One region of the Arthrobacter sp. CG_A4 genome, then DNA from elsewhere that is predicted to be linked to it. Evidence: riboswitches for the same ligand, from Rfam matches in the RefSeq annotation. Region 1 holds a riboswitch; the other holds the start of a gene.

Region 1 (10,233 bases):
CCGGCTCGAAGATGCACCCCGCGGCATCTATTCGGGCGCGATCGGCTATTTCTCACTCAACGGCGCCACCGACCTCGCGGTCGCGATCCGGACTCTCGTGGTCACGGAGCAGGCCGGCGGCGGGGCCGGTCTGAGCCTCGGCGTCGGCGGGGCGATCACGGCGGATTCCGCACCGCAGGAGGAGTACCAGGAGATCCGGACCAAGGCCTTCGGCGTCCTCTCCGCGCTCGGCGCGCAGTTCCCGCCCGGCTGACGCCTCTGAAGAGTGCGCCGGGCTACTGCAGGGTCGCGGTCAGCCGTGCGACGTTGTCCACATACTTGACCAGCATGGGACGCTTCATCCAGTCATCGAGGACAAGTTCGCGCGAGATGTCCCGGTAGTTGTCCTCCACGGCACGGATCCGCCTGACGATGTCCTCGCCCAGGACCATCACCGAGACCTCAAGGTTCAGCGAGAAGGAGCGCATGTCCATATTGCTCGAGCCAAGCACTGCCACTTCGCCGTCGATCGTGAAGTGCTTCGCGTGCAGCACGAACGGCGCCTTGTACAGGTAGATCCGCACCCCGGCCTCGAGCAGGGCCTCGTAGTAGGACTGCTGGGCGTGGTGGACCAGGAGCTGGTCGCCTTTTTCCGAGACGAACAGTTCGACGTCGACGCCGCGTTGCGCCGCCGTCGTTACGGCGTAGAGCAAAGAGTCGTCCGGGACGAAGTAAGGGCTGCAGATAGAGACCTTGTGCTGCGCCGAGTAGATCAGGGTGTTGAAGAGCCGCAGGTTGTTTTCGGTGATGAAGCCGGGTCCGCTGGGGACCACCTGCGCCGTGATCGCCCCGGCGTGGGGTTCGGGCCGGTGCGCCAGTTGGTCCTCGAGCGCCTCGTCCGTTTCGCTGAGCCAGTCCGTGGCGAAGACCACGTTGAGGGTGGTGACGATCGGGCCGCGGAGGCAGGCCATCAGCTCCACCCACTCGCGGCCCACCTTGCGGTGCCGGGGGTTGTTGTAGGACGGCTCGATCAGGTTCTGCGAGCCGGTGAAGGCGGTCTCGCCGTCGATCACCATGATTTTGCGGTGGTTGCGCAGATCCGGCCGGCGCCACTGCCCGCGCACGGGCCGGAGCGGCAGCATGGGCCGCCAGCTGATTTTGCCGGCCTTGAGCCGGGCGATCAGTTTGCGGTAGCCCGGGATCCGCAGCGTGCCCAGGTGGTCGAACAGGAGCCGGACTTCGACGCCGCGCTCGGCGGCCTCTTCCATTGCGGTCAGCAGATCGTCCGTGAAGTGGTCCGAGCTCAGGATGTAGAACTCCGCGTTGACGAAGCTCTTGGCCTCCCGGACCGCCGCCGCCATCGCCTTGATCGAGTCGGGGTAGCCGGGCAGCAGCTCCACACTGTTGCCGTCCACCATGGGCAGCGAGCCCAGGGTCTTGTTCAGTTCCGCGGCGGACGCCACCCATTCCGGACCGCTGTACCGGCTTTCGAGATCAGCCAGCTCGGACGTGCCGGCGCGGACCCGCCGGTTCACGGCATCCTGCTGCGCTCTACGCTTCCGCGACAGCCGGAAGTTACCGAACAGCAGGAACAGCACCACGCCCACGGCAGGGACGAAGAAGATGATCAGCAGCCACGCCATCGCGGTGGTGGGCCGGCGGTTTCCGGGGATGATGCCGAGGGCCAGCACGCGGATGGCGAGGTCGATCAGGGTCAGGATGAGAATGGCCCAGTATGGGAGTGATTCCGCCAGCGAAAATGGCCACAGCACAGGCGAACCCCTCCAGTCCAGGACCCGCGGAACAGTTCCGAATCGGGCAACCTGCAAATCTTATCCCGTGGCCGGCCGCACTAAGCTGAAGCCATGACTTCTCCTGCCTCCGGTCCCGGCCCCGTCACGGTTCTGGTGTTTTTGGATCCCGCGTTCGAAAGCGGCCGTCTTGCCGATGCCTCAAAACCCCAGCTGATGGTCACTGACCAGGGCGCCACGCGCGGTGACGGGGTCTTCGAATCCCTCCTTGCGGTCGGCGGGAAGCCCCGCAAGCTTCAGGCCCATCTGGACCGCCTTGCCGGATCCGCCGGTCTGCTGGAGCTGGATATTCCTGCCCCGGACGCCTGGCGCCGGGCGATCGAGACCGCGATCAGCGAGTACCGGGGCCCGCGCACCTCCGCCGAACCGGGCACGGACGAGGGCACGGAAGAGGGCACAGACGAGGTGGCCGTGAAGCTCCTCGTGACCCGCGGCGTGGAGGGCACCAACACACCGAGCTGCTGGGTCCAGGCTTCGGCTCCCGGTGCCGCCGGGCGCCGCCAGCGAGAGACCGGAATCGACGTCATCCTGCTGGACCGCGGCTACGACAGCGAGGCCGGCGAGCGCGCCCCCTGGCTCCTGATGGGCGCCAAGACCCTCTCTTACGCCGTCAACATGGCAGCGCTACGCTACGCGCACGCCCAGGGCGCGGACGATGTCATCTTCGTCTCCGCGGACGGCCGGGTCCTGGAGGGCCCGACGTCCACCGTGCTGCTCGCCCACCTGGAATCCTCCGACGACGGCGCCGGCGGTGTCCGCACCGTCCGGCGCCTCATCACGCCGCAGCTGGACAGCGGGATCCTGCCCGGCACCTCGCAGGGCGCCCTCTTCAAAGCCGCCAAGGCCGCCGGCTGGGAGCTGGGCTACGGGCCGCTGGAGCCGGACGATCTGTACGACGCCGACGCCGTCTGGCTGATCTCAAGCATCCGGCTGCTGGCCCCGGTCAACCACATCCACGGCAGGGAAATCGGCACCCCGGAACTGCGCAGGCAGCTCACGGCCGAGCTCAATGCGCTCTACGCCACCATCGACTAACCACGATCTACAGCAACGCGGGGTCACATAGCGCCCATCCGGCGGCCCGGGACGGGCCGTAGGTGACCCCGCGTTGCCCCATGCTTTCGGTTCCGGACCGTCCGGCCTTCGGCCCCGCGCCCGGAGCCGCTCCGCCGCCCTGCCAGGACGCTGAGCTCCTTCACCAGAGCGGCCAGCAGCGCAAGACCGCGGTATACGGCATAGACCGGGAGAAGCGGGAACACCCACACCCGGCGCAGCTTCCCCCACGAGCCGTTGATCACCAGCTCCAGCGCCGCGACTCCCAGCGTCGCGGAAATCACCACGCCGCCCAGCACCGCCCAGGCATCTGCTCCGAGCCGGCCATAGCCCAGCGGCACCAGACAGGCCAAAGTGAGCAGGCCCGCGAGCTGGAGCACGGGCCCAAAGACAGTGACCAACAGCGCCGCCATGAGGCTGTCACCGAGGGCGCGCCGCCGCAGGTCCCCTATCGCGCACTTGTGGATCCACAGGGACTGCAGAAGCGACCGTTCGCGGCGGACCTGGTGGCTCCAGAGCGCGCCCATATTCGACGGCCCCGCCTTCCGGATCAGGGCGCGCGGTGCAAAGACAACCCGGTACCCGGCCTGGCGCACGCGCCAGCCCAGCTCAAGGTCACCCTCCGCCGTGTCTTCGCGGAATGGTCCCACCTCGGCAATGACGGCGTGGCGCACAGCTGTCATTCCCCCGGACATGGTGGGGAGGCCGCCGGTCACCGACTGTGCGCGCCAGGTGGTGCCGCTGCCCAGCCGGCGGATGAGGTCCAGGACCCGGGCCGGACCCGACGTCGGCTCCGTTGTCCCTTCGCTGCCGCGGACCGCCCCGGTGCGCTGGTCCTCGAAGCCTTGAAGCATCCGGTCGATGGTGCGCGGGGTCACGGCCGCGTCCGCGGCCAGGAACATGAGGATCTCCCCTGTGGCGTAACGGATGCCCAGGTTCAGTGCGCTACCCGTGCCGGCATGGGACTGCGCCGTGATGACGATCCGTCCGTCCTGCGCGGCGAACCCCGCCATCAGCTCGGCGGTGTTGTCGGTGGAGCCGTCGTCCACGATGATCAGCTCGTACCGCTCATACCTGCTCGCCTGGACGGACCGTACGCAGTTCGCAATCACAGCCGCCTCGCTGTGCGCCGAAACAATGATGGACACCGTAGGCCAGCGGGCCCAGAGGCCGGGCGGGCCGCTGCGCCGTCGGCGGGTGGCCCGGACCTCGAACCAGGCCGCAAGCGGCAGGGCAAGGACTCGTGCCAGCCCGAGGGCCAGGACCGGCAGCCCGAGGGCCATCAGCCAGGTGTGCTCCGCCGCCATGGCCGGCTCAGCCCAGCACTCTTGCGTAGACAGCCGGGCACCGCCGGAAGGACGCAGGGTTGAACGACGGGAGGAGGAAAGTCGCCAGAACCGCGTCGAGCAGCTCGGGCGCGGACGCGCTGCTGGCCCCAAAATGTGCACTCACGCCCAGCACCACAGGGGCCGCATCGGCACGGCACCGGATCTCGACGTCCACGGGCCCGGTCAGGCCGAGTACGCGGACGGCGGCCAGGGCCAGCTTGCCGATCCCGGCGGCTTCGCCCGCCGCCACCCGCCGGCCGGTCCCCCCGCCTCCGGAGTCTGTGCTTCCGGAATCCCCGCCTCCGGAGCCCGGTCTGCGCGGCCCGGTCTGCTCGAAGACGACGGCGACTGGCGCCATGGCGTTGTGCACGGGTGTGCCGAAGACCATGGCGAGGTACGAGGTTCCCGGTATGAACTCCTGGACGATCTGGCCCTCCGGCACAAGTCCCCAGTCCACCGCACCGGCTTCGGCCAGCACTTGAACACCCTGACCGGCCTGGGCCGACCTCGGATTCAGGACGACGGGACCGCCCAGTGCCGCCAGGGACGCCGGCGCGGCGGCGAAGTCGCTGGCCACGCCGAACCGGGGAACGGGGATCCCGGCCGCGTGCAGCGTCCACGCGGTGAAGAGCCGGTCGTTGGCGAGGGCGACCGGGCCAGGGTCGGCGACGATGAGCCGGATGCCCTCGGCGAACCCGGCGCGGGCGGCGGCCAGGTACGGAAGCTCCTCGCTGAGCGTAGGAATGACCACATTGAGGGATCGTGCGTCGATGAGCCGGCGGAGCGCAGGGACCCAGTCCGGATCACCAGGCGGCGGGATCCGGACGGTCTCGGCGCCGTCGGGGCCCGGCACGTCGCTGTTGTCGGCGCCGAGAACGGGAATTCCCCGGGCCGACAACTGCGCAGCGACGGCGCAGCCGGCTGCGCTGCCTACTCCGGTGACCAATATGCGCGGACCCATGGTTCCCCCTCCACTGCGTCCCGCCGCTGCCGGTTCTCCGGCAACGGCGGTTCACAGGCATCTGAGACCTTGCCGGCCATGCGGCCGGACCTGTCCTCCCAGTAGACCGGCCACCGGCCGGGGGCACACGAGTGGCCACTACTTGCAACGCCCGCCCCGGCACCACTGCCGTCCGGCACAGCTACCTGCTTCTCGAGGGGCCACCATGAGGTCACGGACCGGTCCGGTTACTAAACATGACGACGACGGCGGTGCGGGCCGGCGTCGTAAGTGTTACGTTTTTGGGGAGTAATGAGACCCGGCACCAAGCCCTGACTGGCCGGTCGGCAACCCTCCCTTTCGCGGCGGGGTGCCTCAGGTGAATACTCGGCATATCGACCATTCGAGCTGCAAGCGTGAAAGAAGGAGATCCGTCGTGACTGACGCGTCCGCCCCCGCCGTGCCAAGCACAGCACCCGCCCCGTCCCCCGCGGCAACTGCCGCAACCGCCGCAACCGCCGCGACCGCCGCGACCAAAGAGGGGAAACTGGCCTACCGCCTGTTCACCGGCCCAGACGACCGCGCTTTCTGCGAGCGCGTCTCGGCCGCCCTGGCCGAGGGCTATGTGCTGCACGGAAGCCCCTCCGCCACCGTCAACGGCAGCAGCGTCATTGTTGTCCAGGCTGTGGTGCTGCCGGCAGCAATCGCCATCGCTGACGCCGCCGTCGCAAGCGCTGTCGAGGATCTGGACAGCGACGGTTTCGGCTACGAAGAGACCATCGAGGGCCACGCGTGAGGTACGCCGGGGACCTCAGCCCGCAGGAAGCCTGGGCCAGGCTTGAGGCGGGCGCGCTCCTGGTGGACGTCCGCACCGAGGATGAATGGGCCCACATCGGCGTCCCGGACACCGCATCCGCGAACGGCACCCGGAACGCCCCGCTGTTCATCCAGTGGAACCTGGCCGGCGGTATCCCCAACAGGCAGTTCTTGGACCAGCTGAAGCAGCAGGCACCCGAAGATCACGGCACCGAACTGATATTTCTCTGCCGTTCCGGCGTGCGCTCCATCGCCGCCGCGGAGGCCGCCGCCGAGGCCGGCTTCACCTCGTACAACGTCCTCGAAGGCTACGAAGGCGAACCGGACCGGCACGGCGGACGGACCGTCAACGGCTGGAAGAACCGGGGCCTGCCCACCATCCGCGGAAAGCACTAGGTGACCTTCAATCCCGACGCCGCCGGCTGGGGCCCCGGCACGCAGGCCGTCCGCGGCGGACTCGACCGCACCGGCTTCCAGGAAACCACCGAGCCGATCTTCCTCAACTCCGGTTTCGTCTACGAATCAGCCGCCGCAGCGGAACGCGCCTTCACCGGCGAGGACGAACGCTTCGTCTACTCCCGCTACGGCAACCCCTCGGTGGCGACCTTTCAGGAACGCCTCCGGCTGCTCGAAGGCACCGAGGCATGCTTTGCGACGGCGTCCGGGATGTCGGCGGTGTTCACCGCCCTCGGCGCGCTGCTGGCGGCGGGCGACCGTGTGGTGGCCGCCCGCTCACTGTTCGGCTCCTGCTTCGTGATCCTCAACGAGATCCTGCCGCGCTGGGGCGTGGAGACGGTCTTCGTGGACGGCCCGGACCTGGCGCAATGGCAGGCCGCGCTGGGCGAGCCGACGACGGCGGTCTTCTTCGAGTCGCCGTCGAACCCGATGCAGGAAATCGTGGACATCGCCGCCGTGAGCGAACTGGCACACGCCGCCGGCGCCACGGTCGTCGTCGACAATGTCTTTGCCACTCCCCTGCTGCAGCGCTGCGGGGAGCTCGGCGCGGACGTGATCGTCTACTCCGGCACCAAACACATCGACGGCCAGGGCCGGGTGCTCGGCGGCGCGATCCTGGGTACCAGGGAATTCATCGGGGGCCCGGTCAAGCAGCTCATGCGCCATACCGGCCCGGCGCTCTCCGCGTTCAACGCCTGGGTGCTGACCAAGGGCCTGGAAACCATGGCCCTGCGGGTGAACCACTCCGCGGCGTCGGCCCTGCGGCTGGCCGAATGGCTTGAGGGACAGCCCGCGGTGAGCTGGGTGCGGTACCCGCTGCTGAAATCGCACCCGCAGTACGGGCTGGCCGCGAAGCAGATGAAGGCCGGCGGCACGGTGCTCACGCTTGAGCTCTCGCCGTCGGCGGGCCGCTCCGCCAAGGACGCCGCGTTCGCCCTGCTGGACGGGCTGCGCATCATCGATATCTCCAACAACCTGGGCGACGCGAAGTCCCTCATCACCCACCCCGCCACAACAACACACCGTGCCATGGGCCCGGACGGCCGTGCGGCGATCGGGCTTAGCGACGGCGTCGTGCGGCTCTCCGTGGGACTGGAAGACAGCAATGACCTGATCAGCGACCTCGGCCAGGCGCTCAAGCGGGTCTAGCGGGCATTCTCGTTAGTTCGTCGGGGGTCCGGGCGCGGTGGCCGGACTCCGGGACATGCCCCGCGCCCGGGCCAGCGGATGGACATAGGGTCATTGCGTCCAGTCCCGGGTGCGAAAAATGAGCATGTCCCCGCTGGACTGGACACCGGCCCGAAGGGACATGCCCCGCGCCGGAGCCAGCGGATGGACATAGGGTCATTGCGTCCAGTCCCCGGTGCGAAAAATGGGCATGTCCCGCTGCGATGTTCGGCCCGGCGATGTCAGGCCCGGCGCACCCGGCCCAGGGACGGGGCCTGTTCCGCGGGATCCCCGGTCCCGGCCCCCTCGCCGGTCAGCTGCACGGCCCGGGCCACGACGGCGGCGAGTCCACCGTGCGCGAACGGCCGGCGCTGCAGCTGGGAACCGGTCCCTTCACTGAGGATCCGCGCGATGCCCGCCCGGACCTGCTCGAGCTCGCCCTGCTCCGCCAGCACGGGGGCCAGATAGTCCACGAGGGCCTGGACGACGTCCGGCGCCGGGGCGGGCGTGAAGGTGCCGAAGTCCAGCAGTTGCCCGCGCAGCCCGCAATTGCTGGCCTGCCAGGCCGCCATCCGCAACAACAGCGTCGGCACCGGGGCGGGCTCGACGCCGTCGGCCCATTCCCGGGCGGCCGATTCCACCAGCGCGCGCACCAGCACGGCGAGCAGCGCCGCGTCCCCGGCCCGGAGGCACACATCCGCGACCCGGACCTCCACGGTGGGATGGTGCCGGCAGAGCCTCGCGTCGAAGTAGATCATCCCCTCGTCCAGCAGCACGCCGCTGTCCACCAGCCGGGTCACCAACCGCCGGTAAACCGGCAGGCTGCCAAAAATCATGGTGGGCCCCGAGCCCGGCCAGCGGTTCCACGCCTGCGTGCGGTAGCTTTCAAAGCCTGTCTCCGCGCCGTTCCAGTAGGGCGAGTTCGCGCTGAGGGCGATCAGCACAGCCAGCTTGTCGCGGATCCGGTCCATCACCGCCACGCCCTCCTCCGGCGACTCCACAAGGGTATGGACGTGGAAGCCGCAGGTCAGCTGGTCCCGGACGATCACCCCGAAACGCTCCTGCATGGCGATGTAGCGCGGTTTGGGCGTGGTGTGGGTCGCAGATCCCCGGGGCGAGGTGGCCAGGGCCGCGACGCGGGCGCCGTGTTCCCGGGCGGCCTGGTCTGCCAGGGCGCGGCCCTGCAGGACCTGCCGCAAGAGTGCGGCGTAGTCCAGGCACGGCTGCGTCCGGGTTTCAATCTGTTCAAGTTTGAGCTCGAAGCTGAAGCCGGCGTCCTCGTGGACCGGAGTCCTGGGCACACCGGCGGCTACCTCCCGGCCGGTGTCCGGCCCTGGCGGGACCAGGGTGGGCAGCATAACGTCGGCCAGGGCAAGGGGCATCCCCGTTTCCGGGTCGACGATCAGCAGTTCTTCCTCCACACCGAAGGTGCGCATGCATCTATTGTGCGTCAGGACCGGCCCAAGCGCGCTACCCCAACGCGGGGTCACTCCGCGCCCATGCCGGGCCGCCGGACGGGCGCGATGTGACCCCGCGTTGCTTTGGTCAGTGGGGCGCCAGGGGGTCAGTCCTGGAAGTACTCGATCTTCGCGCCGATGGTGTTCAGCCGCTCGGCCAGGTCTTCGTAGCCGCGCTCGATCACGTAGATGTTCCGCAGTTCGGAGACGCCGCGGGCAGCGAGCATCGCCAGCAGCAGGCAGGCGGCGGGACGGAGCGCGGGCGGACAGCCCACCTCGGCCGCGCGCCACTTGGTGGGGCCGTTGACGTAGATCCGGTGCGGGTCCAGCAGCTGCACCTGGGCGCCGAGCTTGTTCAGTTCGGTGAGGTAGATCGCGCGGTTGTCGTAGACCCAGTCGTGGATCATCGTCTGGCCCTTGGCATTGGCTGCGATGACCGCGAAGAACGGCAGGTTATCGATGTTCAGGCCGGGGAACGGCATAGGGTGGATCTTGTCCTCCGGCGCGTGCAGTGCAGACGGCTTGGTGGTGACGTCCACCAGCCTGGTGCGGCCGTTGCGGGCCAGGTACTCGCCGGAGACCTCAAGCCGCTGGCCCATCTGCTCCAGCGTCGCGAGTTCGATTTCCATGAACTCGATGGGGACGCGGCGGATGGTGACTTCCGAGTCCGTCACAATGCCGGCGGTGATGAGGCTCATCGCCTCGATCGGGTCCTCGGACGGGAAATACTCGATGTCGACGTCGATCGAGGGCCGGCCGGTGATCTTCAGGGTGGTGGTTCCCACACCGTCGATCTGCACACCGAGCATCTGCAGGTAGAAGCAGAGGTCCTGGACCATGTAGTTGGGGCTGGCGTTGCGGATGATCGTGGTGCCGCGGCGGTGGGCGGCGGCCATGATGGCGTTCTCCGTGACGGTGTCACCGCGCTCGCCGAGCACGAACGAGCGGTCAAGTCCGTCCGACGGCGGTGCCTGCACCGCGTAGAAGCCGGACTTGGCGTCCACGCTCAGGCCGAACTGGCGCAGCGCCTGCATGTGCGGCTGCACGGTGCGGGTGCCGAGGTCGCAGCCGCCCGCGTAGGGCAGCCGGTATTCGCTGGATTCGTCCAGCAAGGGACCCAGCAGCATAATTACGCTGCGGGTACGGCGGGCAGCTTCCACGTCCATGGAGCCGAGGTCCAGGACGGCGGGGCGGCGGATCTGCAGATCGCTGGCGTTGAGCCAGGT
Region 2 (10,233 bases), on a different contig from region 1:
CATAGGACGTCAGGGCCAGGAGCTCGACGCATTCCAGGTCTTCGGCTCTTCGGCCCAATGCAGTCCGCACCCGGTCTCCGAGCACTTCGGCATCCATATCGGCGGGAACCACGATGGAGATGTCCCGGCGGATGGAGGGCAGCTGGGAGACCGGTTTCCATCGGGACAGGTCCAACAGCTGCTGTTCGATTCTCTGGTCCGTAGACCGAAGCAACCTGATGTCGGGGATGCCTTTGCGGAGCATCAGGGCCCGGTCCAGACCCATCCCCAGAGCCAGTCCCGACCACTTTGCGGAATCCAGTCCAGCGTCGGAGAACAGGTGCGGCGCCATGAGCCCGCATTCTGCGAGTTCCAGCCATTCCCCGTCCATAAGGACATCGACCTGCAAACCGTCTCTGGTGTAGGGGTGAAGTGCCGGAACTGCCCGCCATTGCGCCCCCGGAAGCACCGCCTGCACCAGGGATGCGATCATTTCCTGCAGGTTGCCGGAGTCAAGTTGATCCCGCGAGCTGACGCGCCACAGGTCCACCTGGTGGGGAGTTCCCACATGGGTGCGGTCGATGGAATCGCGCCGGTAGACCAGGCCGGGGATGGCCCAGAGCTCGTCCATGGAGTCGTCGGCATCCAGTGCCCGCAGCAGCGACGGGATGGACGCCGACGTGTGGCTTCGCAGCATGACTGTTGGGCTGACGTAGCGGGAGTATCTTTGATCCCGCGTAACGTCGGATTCGTTGAACCCCAGGCGGTCGTAGTTGTCGATCACACTGACCAGGGGGCTGTGCCGAACGATTCGTGCCGGCACGCCCCATTGGTTGCAGAGGGTGTCGATAACGCCCTGTAAGAGGGCCTGCATTGCATGGGGTTGATCGTCCGGATTTGAGAGGTCACGGATGGTCAAAGCGTCATGGAGTTCGGAGGGACTGAGATACGTGGGCATTGTTGGTCCTTATGTTCGGATGTGAGTGAAGGTTTCCTCCCCCGACTCACATCCGGCGCCAGGACCTAGGCGCGCGCCTGAGAGCCCTCGCGACCGGAGACCGGTCGGGGGCACATAAATCGACGCGTAGGGAGCATGGGGCGATTCTACCCCAATGCGCTGCCAGCCGGGCTTTGTGCCAGCATCAGCACCCCCATGCCGCCGAGGAACGTGGTGGTGTGGAACCTCGCGCGGACCTGCACCTGCTCAACGGGCCGTCCGCCACCCACCTGGTCTACCGGCCGGGCATTCCGCAGACCCACGAAGTCTGGCGCGCGGCGGTCCGCGCCGACGCAGCACGTGCGCTCCAGGGAGCAGCCAGCGGCTTAGAAAAACATCGGCGGGGCGTCCAGTACCGTTTCATCGACGAGCCGGGCTTCCCACTGGCTGAACGGCTTGTCCAGCTCATACTTGCCCAACCCGGTGCGGTGCAGGGTCCGGACCGCTGCGTTCTCCGGGTTGTTGAGGGACTCGAAGTACTCAACGGACCAGTGGAACCAGCGCATGCAGAACAACCGCATGGTCAACCCGTGCGTTACGAACAGCGCGTTCGGGGCATAGCTCGGCTTGGACCAGTGCCGGTACAGGGTTTCCATGAACGAGGAGATCCTGTCGTACACATCGGAGCCGGATTCTCCCTCCCGGAAGCGATAGAAGAAATGTCCGTAGGCGTTGCGGAGCTCCTTCTGGTCCTCGATGTCGCCGGCGATCTGAAAGTTCGCCCAGTCCTGCTCCCGAAGCCGCGGCTCCTCGATGACCCGCTCGATCAGCGGACCGAGGTTGAGCGCCTCGAGGGTCTGATAGGCCCGGAGATAGGGGGAAACGTAGACGCAGACCGGACGCCCGTCCAGCAGCCGCCGGACCTGCTCACCGGCGGCGCGGGCCTGCTCGAGGCCCAGCCCGGTCAGCGGAATCCGGTAGTCGGGTACCCGGTTGTAGATCGTGGTGTCGGCGTTGGCGGCGGACTGGCCATGCCGGATCATGATGATTTTCCCGGGCGCACTCATAAACCCCAAGCATAGGCCGCAAGTACAGGCAAGATAGGAACATGTTGGTTCCCTCCCGCCGTCGGCTGCGGATCGAAGTCTGGATTGTCCTGGGTCTGTCGCTGGGGCAGTCCGCCGTGTACTCGGTGGTGCAGCTGCTGGACAAGATGACCCGGGCGCCGCTGGCCCAGGGCACCTCCACGCTGAACCGTTCGCAAAGCCCCCGCGAGTACTTCGACCTCACCTACCAGCTGCTGGATATCGTCTTCGCCCTGGTTCCGGTGGTGCTGGTGATCTATTTCCTCTCCGAGCATCGCCCTGCGTTCGGGTCCGGAGCCGGCGGGCCCGGCGCCTCGGCCTGCGGCAAGCTGGGCTTCAATTTCGCCCGTCCCGGCAAGGACCTGCTGCAGGGGCTGGGCCTGGCGGCGCTGATCGGCATCCCCTCGCTGGGCCTCTACGCCGCGGGCCGGGCGCTGGGGATCACGACGGCGATCATCCCCAGCGCGCTGGACTCCTACTGGTGGACGGTGCCCGTGCTGATTCTCTCCGCGGTCCGGCACGGGATCGTGGAGGAAGTCATTGTGGTGGGCTACCTGCTGGACCGGCTCCCCAGGTTGGGCTGGAGCATCCCCGTGGCCATTTTCGCCAGCTCCATGCTGCGCGGCAGCTATCACCTGTACCAGGGCTTCGGGCCGTTCATTGGCAACGCGATCATGGGCGTCATCTTCGCCTGGATCTACACCCGGACCCGCCGCGTGATGCCGCTGGTGATTGCGCACGCCCTGTTGGACATCGTGGCGTTCGTGGGCTTCAGCCTCTTCGGCAAGGCCGTGGGCCTGGGCTGAGTGGGCATAAAGCAACGCGGGGTCACTTCGCGCCCATCCGGAGGCTTGGGACGGGCGCTAAGTGACCCCGCGTTGCCCTCGAGAGCCTGCGCTCCAGCCGAGGCCCTTAAAAAGATATCGGCCGCCATCGATGGGGGGCGTCATTGGCACCCGCCGATAGCGGCCGAAGTTGGGGGAAGTGTCAGATCGTGACGGCTCCGGAGGCCGTCTCGAACGTGACGGAGAGGATGCCGGGTGTGCCGCGGGGGGCGAGCCAGTTCACGGCCACGTCCTCCAGCGGCTTTTCCACCGGAACACCGAGCCACTCGGTCACGCGCTCGGCAGAGCCCGCGATGGTGAGGGCCGACATCTTGACGTTGCTCTCGTAGGCCTTCGACGGGTGGAGCTCCGGATCTCCCTCCCACTTGAGCATGTACGGGACCTGGGGATCGGCGATGAGACCGAGGATGCCGATCTGCTTCCAGACGAGTTCGCGGCCGTCGGGGAACTTGCGGTTGCCGTTGACGGCGGCGCGGCCGAGGCGTTCCTCGAACGGTGCCAGGTCCTTGACCTCGACACACCAGCCCATCCACCCGCCACCCGCCTCGGAGCGCGCACGCACGGCCTGGCCGAAGGGTGCCTTGTCGGATGCAGGGTGGTTCAGGACCTCGACAACCTCGAGGTACTTGTGTCCCGCGAGCGGGATAATCATGTTGCGGGTCCCGAATCGGGGGTGTACTCCGCCCTTCACGGCTTCGACGCCGAGGGCAGACGCAATTCGTTCGGTGGTGGCAGCCAAGCCATCTTGTTCACAGGCGTAAGAGACGTGATCCATGCGCATGCCCTCATCTTGGCACTTTGTGATGCAGCACTCAGCTTAGGGTCCCCTAACCGAAATGGCATGTCGCGTGATGCAGACTGTCGACGTGGACTTTCGCCGTCATCACTCTCCCGGAAGGCACCCCATCCAGCGCACAGCTTCATCTTTGTCACAAAGCTAGCCACGCCCGGTGAACGTTTCCTAGACTGGGCCCAGGTCATGAGTGCCAGCAGATAGCCCCGGCTTGCTGGCCGGCAACCCTCGTTTCGCGGTGGGGTGCCCCGGGTGAAGACCAGGCCGTCCGGCGCCCGCCGGAGGGCAAGCGCGGCGCCTGTGCCGCTCCGGGCCGATGAGCCCCGGGGCGGACAGTGCCCGGTCCTTTGAGGAGCATCCCAATGTCCAAAGCCTGGTCCTTCGAAACCCGCCAGATCCACGCCGGCCAGGAGCCGGACAGCGCCACCGGCGCGCGGGCGCTGCCCATCTACCAGACGACGTCGTTCGTGTTTCCCAGCGCCGAAAGCGCCGCGAACCGCTTCGCCCTCGCCGAGCTCGCCCCCATCTACACCCGGATCGGCAACCCCACCCAGGACGCCGTGGAGCAGAGGGTGGCGAGCCTGGAAGGCGGCCTCGCGGCGCTGCTGCTGAGCTCCGGCCAGGCCGCCGAGACCCTGGCGATCCTCAACGTGGCCGAGGCAGGCGACCATGTTGTGGCCAGCCCCAGCCTCTACGGCGGCACCTACAACCTGCTGGCGCACACGCTGAAGAAGTTCGGCATCTCCGTGACCTTTGTCAAGGACCCGGACAACCTGCAGCAGTGGCGCGATGCCGTCCGGCCCAACACCAAGCTGTTCTTCGGCGAAGTGGTCTCCAACCCCCGCCAGGACGTTCTGGACATCGAGGGCATTTCGACGGCCGCCCACGACGCCGGTGTGCCGCTGATCGTGGACAACACCCTGTCAACCCCCTACCTGATCCGCCCGATCGAGTGGGGCGCAGACATTGTGGTCCACTCCGCCACCAAGTACCTCGGCGGCCACGGCACCGCGATCGCCGGCGTGATCGTGGACTCCGGCAACTTCGACTTCGGCAAGGACCCTGAGCGGTTCCCCGGCTTCAACACCCCCGATCCCAGCTACAACGGCCTCGTGTACGCCCGGGACCTGGGCAAGGACGGCGCCCTCGGCGCGAACCTTTCCTACATCCTCAAGGCCCGCGTCCAGCTCCTGCGCGACCTCGGCTCGGCGGTGTCGCCGTTCAACGCCTTCCTCATCGCCCAGGGCATCGAGACCCTGAGCCTGCGCGTCGAGCGGCACGTCGCCAACGCCACCACGGTGGCCGGATGGCTTGAGGCACGGGACGACGTCGAATCCGTCGCCTACGCTGGGCTGCCGTCCAGCCCCTGGTACGAGCGCGGCCGCAAGTACGGTCCAAAGGGTACCGGCGCCGTCGTGGCGTTCAACATCGCCGGGGGAGCGGAGGCCGGCAAGCGCTTCGTCGATGCCCTCGAACTCCACTCCCATGTGGCGAACATCGGTGACGTGCGCTCGCTGGTGATCCACCCGGCGTCGACCACCCACAGCCAGCTGACGCCGGAACAGCAGGCGATTGCCGGCGTGACGCCGGGTCTGGTGCGGCTGTCCGTGGGCCTGGAACACATCGATGACATCCTCGAGGACCTCGACGCCGGATTCCGCGCGGCCAAGAGCGCCTGAGCACCGCCGCTCCCGGCGTGCCGCCGCTGGAAATTCGGGCGCTTGAGCTTAGGGGCGCTGGAAATTTGGGGCGCGCGACGCCGGGAGTCATACGGTCGTCACAATCTTCGCCACAACGGTGCCTCCTTTCGTAAACTGAATGAAGGTCATGAGTGCCAGTGACAGCCCCGGCTTGCTGGCCGGCAACCCTCCTTCCGCGGCGGGGTGCCCCGGGTGAAGACCTGGCCCGCCGGTCAGCTGACGGCGGGCAAGCGCGACGTTAGGTCCTCACATGAGCATTGCCGTCTCCCGCAAGGGCGTACCCGGGAACAAGACCCCCCACAACCCAGCTGCCCCGCCGGAAACGGAGAGGCTGGAAACCGGACGCCCGGAAGCAGCCCGTTCCGAACGAGTCCCGGACGGGACCGTGCAATACCTCCGGATCGGGGACCTCCAGCTCGAATCCGGCTCGACGCTGCCGGACATCACCCTCGCCTACGAGACGTGGGGGACCCTCACCCCGGACGGCTCCAACGCGGTGCTGATCGAACATGCACTGACCGGGGACACCCACGTCACCCGCGGCGCCACCGAGGAACCGGGCTGGTGGGAGCAGCTCGCCGGCCCCGGCGCCCCGGTGGACACGGACACGTACTTTGCTGTCTCCGTCAACATCCTCGGCGGCTGCTACGGCTCCACCGGACCGTCCTCGCCGGCGCCGGACGGCAAACCCTGGGGCTCACGCTTCCCGCTGGTCACGCTGCGGGACACCACCGCGGCCGAGGCCAGGCTGGCCGATGCCCTCGGCATCCGCTGCTGGCACGCCGTCCTGGGCGGCTCCCTCGGCGGCGCGCGCGCCCTCGAGTGGGCCGTCAGCTACCCGGAGCGGGTGTCGCGCTGTGCCGTGATCTCCATCGGCGCCAGCAGCACCGCCGAGCAGATCGCCTTCGCCCAGGCCCAGACCCTCGCCATCCGGCAGGACCCCAACTTCAGGGGCGGGGACTACTACGGCGGTCCGCAACCGCAAGCCGGCCTGGCCCTGGCGCGCCGGATCGCGCACATCACTTACCGCTCCGCCGCGGAACTGGACGGCCGCTTCGGCCGGAACGCCCAGGACTCCGAGACCCCGCTGGAAGCCGGTTCCCTGGCCGGCCGCGGACGCTATCAGGTGGAGAGTTACCTTGACCACCAGGGCAACAAACTGGTCCGCCGCTTCGACGCAAACAGCTACATCGCCATCACCGAGGCGCTGATGAGCCACGACGTCAGCCGCGGACGCGGGGCACTCGAGGAGGCGCTGGCTCCGGCCACGGCGGACTTCCTGATCGCGGCTGTCGACTCGGACCGGCTGTACTTCCCTTCCCAGTCCCGGGCCCTCGCCGACGCATTGCCGGGCGAGGTGGCGGTGCACACCATCGAGGCGCCGATCGGCCATGATGGCTTCCTCACCGAGATCGGCCAGCTCAGCGGCCAGCTCCGGCTGAACTTCTTCGGCTAGCCGCTCTTCGGCTCTTGTACTGCCGGACCGGCAGTCCGGGCGCGGTGGCCGGGCTCAGGGACATGCCCCGCGCCGGGGCCAGCGTATGGACATAGTGCCCTTATGCCCAGTCCCGGGTGCGAAGAATGGGCATGTCCCCCCGTTACCGGCACAAAAAGGTTCAGGTCCGGCCCTCCGCGCACTCTGGCAGGGCGCCGTCGTACGCTCACGCTCCCTGGTGGCAGAGACCCTGGCCGGCGGCGGGCTGGACTCGCTGGCCCTGCGCACCTGGCCCGACGGCGGGGCGCCCAGCCTGCGCTGGATCGTCTGCCACATGATCGAGGAGTACGCGCGGCACAACGGCCATGCCGATCTTCTGCGCGAATCCGTGGACGGAAGTACCGGAGAATGAGGAGCCCGTGTGCATTTTTGCAGACGGGCCCTGCACTAATGGCCGTTGAGGCCGCGGGCATGAGCGCCCATAATCGTTGAGAATGATGCCCGTGTCACACGTCACAGGTATTCTCTGTCCAGTGGTCCATAGGGTGTCGACGGAGACACCGAAGGAGTCGACATGACTACGCAAAATGCCGCCGCGAGGCGCCCGGAAGAGCCCGATGTCAAGACGTCCGGCCTGAAGAAGGTTGTGACGGCCTCCATGGCCGGCACGGTGGTGGAATGGTATGAGTTCTTCCTCTACGCCTCCGCCGCCACCCTGGTCTTCGGCAAGCTGTTCTTCCCGAACTCCGGCACTGAGCTCGACGGCATCATTGCAGCCTTCGTGACCTATGCGGTCGGTTTCGTTGCCCGCCCCATCGGCGGCATCGTCTTCGGGCACTTCGGCGACAAGTTCGGCCGCAAGCAGCTGCTCCAGCTGAGCATCATCCTCGTCGGTGTCGCCACCTTCGCGATGGGCTGCCTGCCCACCTTCCAGCAGATCGGCTACTGGGCGCCGGCACTGCTGGTCTTCCTGCGGTTTGTCCAGGGCTTCGCCGTCGGCGGCGAATGGGGCGGCGCCGTCCTCCTCGTTGCCGAGCACAGCCCCAGCAAATCCCGCGGATTCTGGTCCAGCTGGCCGCAGTCAGCTGTTCCTATGGGCAACCTGCTCGCCACCGGCGTGCTGTTCACCCTCTCCTCCACGCTGTCCCCGGCTGACTTCCTCAGCTGGGGCTGGCGCGTGGCGTTCTGGCTCTCCGCCGTGATCGTGGTAGTCGGCTACTACATCCGCACCAAGGTCCAGGACGCCCCGATCTTCCTCGAGGCACGCAAAGAAGTTGTGGTGGAGAACAAGGGATACGGCGTCGCCGAGGTCTTCCGCCGCTACCCGCGCGGCGTCTTCACGGCCATGGGCCTGCGCTTCGCGGAGAACATCCTCTACTACCTTGTGGTCACCTTCTCCATTACTTACCTGAAGATCGTGGTCCAGACGGACACCTCGCGCATCCTGCTGCTCCTGCTGGTGGCGCACTTCGTCCACTTCTGTGCAGTGCCGCTGGTGGGCAAGCTCTCCGACGCTTACGGACGCAAGCCCGTCTACATGGCCGGCGCCATCCTCGGCGGGACCTGGGGCTTCTTCGCCTTCCCGATGATGGACACCAAGAACGACCTGATCATCCTCGCCGCCATCACCATCGGCCTCCTGTTCCACGCCCTCATGTACGCCGGCCAGCCGGCCATCATGGCCGAGATGTTCCCGACCCGGATGCGCTACTCCGGCGTCTCGCTCGGCTACCAGGTCACATCAATCGTGGCCGGGTCGCTGGCTCCGATCATAGCGACGGCGCTGCTGAGCCAGTTCAAGTCCTCCACCCCGGTGGCCATCTACCTGCTCGGCGCCTGTATGGTCACGATGGTGGCAGTGTTCTTCCTCAAGGAAACCCGCGGCATCTCACTTCACGACGTCGACGCCGCCGACGCCCGCGGCACCGCCGACCTCCTTGCCGCCGGCAAGAAATAATACGGCAAGAGGCAGCAGCCAGAAGTAACTTCCGTCAGGCAGAACAACGGCCCGTGTCCCCGCACTGCGGGGCAGGGGCCGTTGTTGTTGGCCGCCGGGCTCAGCCCAGCAGGACGTCCTGGCGCTCGGCGATCTCGGTCCGGATCGTGGCCAGCACAGCCAGTACCGGGGCCGAGCGCAACGATTCCGAGCGTGCCACCGCCCAGATCGGCAGCTGGCGCTGGAAAACGTCCGGCAGTACGGGCAGGAAACCGGAGTTCCCGGCCACCAGGAAGTTGGGCAGCAGCCCGATCCCGGCGCCGCGCCGCACGGCCTCGAGCTGGGCGAAGATGCTGGTGGCCTGGAAGCTGGACCGCGGCATGGGGAGCTGGGTGGAGCGGTGGCCGAGTTCCGCGACCTGCAGCGCCGATTCCACGTAAGAGACAAAGCCGTGCCGCCGGACGTCGTCGAGCGTCACCGGCAGTCCGCGTTCCTGCGCGTACTGCGGACTGGCGTAGAGCCGGAGGAAGTAGTTGGACAGGAAGATGGTCTGCGCGTTGCTGACGTCCATGTTGCCCACCACCACTTCGAGGTCCACGCCCGAGCGGTTCCGGCTGACCTTGCGGGTGGCGCTCAGCATCTCCACGTTCAGCAGCGGGTGCTCCTGCTGCAGCCGGACCAGTGCCGGGGTGAGGAACTCGGCGCCGAAGCCGTCCGGGGTGCTGATCCGGACCAGGCCGGAGAGCGCATCCCCGCTGTGGGCAATGCGGTTTGACAGCGCACCGAGGGTACTTTCGATTGCCTCGGCCGCAGTCACCGCCTGGCTGCCGAGCTCCGTCAGCTCCCAGCCGTGCGGGCTCCGCTCGAGGGTACGGCCGCCCAGCTGCTTGTCCAGGGCCAGGATCCGCCGGGAAATGGTGGTGTGCGTGGTGCCGAGCGTCTCCGCCACCGCGTTAAACCGGCCCAGCCGGGCAACGGTCAGCAGGATGAGCAGGTCATCCGGGCTCGGAAGCCGCCTTAGGTCCACAACCGTCCGCCTTTCGAAGTATGTGCATCGATGCACATGGCATCTGTAGTTTTTCGCCTTGATTGCACTGTAACAGGGTGTGATGCTGGACACGGAACGTCCGGCGAAACGGCCGGATTGTGCGGACGCGGACAAAGACCCATGAAGTACGCACGACACAAAGCAAAGGAGCTTACGCCATGGCAGTAATCGCTTGGATCGGACTGGGGAACATGGGCGGGTCCATGTCGGTGAACCTCGCCAAAGCCGGCCACAACGTCCGCGGCTTCGACCTCAACGCCGAGGCCGTTGCCGCCGCTGTGGCCGGCGGCGTGAAGCCGGCCGGCAGTATCGCCGAAGCGGTCGACGGCGCAGACGTCGTCTTCACCATGCTGCCCAAGGGCGAGCACGCCCGCGCCGTGTACCTCGGCGGGGACGGCGTCCTGGCCCACGCGGACACCCGCACGCTGCTGGTGGATTCCTCCACGATCGACATCGCCTCCGCCCAGGCCCTGCA

The links. Region 1 has a riboswitch for S-adenosylmethionine ahead of RCH07_RS17245 (DUF1737 domain-containing protein). Riboswitches for the same ligand answer to the same signal wherever they lie in the genome.
Region 2: linked by a shared signal. The riboswitch ahead of RCH07_RS07430 (bifunctional o-acetylhomoserine/o-acetylserine sulfhydrylase) and the one ahead of RCH07_RS17245 (DUF1737 domain-containing protein) in region 1 are both predicted to bind S-adenosylmethionine.

The regions. Positions count from the first base shown of each region.
Region 1 covers NZ_JAXCID010000053.1:8,166-18,398, forward strand. Annotated here, with positions in the region: gene RCH07_RS17220 (chorismate-binding protein) at 1-253, shown strand, start outside; gene cls (cardiolipin synthase) at 276-1,751, opposite strand; gene RCH07_RS17230 (aminodeoxychorismate lyase) at 1,845-2,825, shown strand; gene RCH07_RS17235 (glycosyltransferase) at 2,849-4,150, opposite strand; gene RCH07_RS17240 (hypothetical protein) at 4,158-5,132, opposite strand; SAM riboswitch class IV at 5,420-5,534, shown strand; gene RCH07_RS17245 (DUF1737 domain-containing protein) at 5,659-5,907, shown strand; gene RCH07_RS17250 (rhodanese-like domain-containing protein) at 5,904-6,323, shown strand; gene RCH07_RS17255 (O-succinylhomoserine sulfhydrylase) at 6,324-7,532, shown strand; gene RCH07_RS17260 (glutamate--cysteine ligase 2) at 7,793-8,986, opposite strand; gene RCH07_RS17265 (UDP-N-acetylglucosamine 1-carboxyvinyltransferase) at 9,115-10,233, opposite strand, start outside.
Region 2 covers NZ_JAXCID010000012.1:79,333-89,565, forward strand. Annotated here, with positions in the region: gene srmL (PheS-related mystery ligase SrmL) at 1-937, opposite strand, end outside; gene RCH07_RS07415 (histidine phosphatase family protein) at 1,303-1,983, opposite strand; gene RCH07_RS07420 (CPBP family intramembrane glutamic endopeptidase) at 2,025-2,807, shown strand; gene RCH07_RS07425 (VOC family protein) at 2,989-3,627, opposite strand; SAM riboswitch class IV at 3,822-3,937, shown strand; gene RCH07_RS07430 (bifunctional o-acetylhomoserine/o-acetylserine sulfhydrylase) at 4,002-5,318, shown strand; SAM riboswitch class IV at 5,463-5,578, shown strand; gene metX (homoserine O-acetyltransferase MetX) at 5,590-6,795, shown strand; gene RCH07_RS07440 (mycothiol transferase) at 6,881-7,186, shown strand; gene RCH07_RS07445 (MFS transporter) at 7,349-8,731, shown strand; gene RCH07_RS07450 (LysR family transcriptional regulator) at 8,832-9,737, opposite strand; gene mmsB (3-hydroxyisobutyrate dehydrogenase) at 9,917-10,233, shown strand, end outside.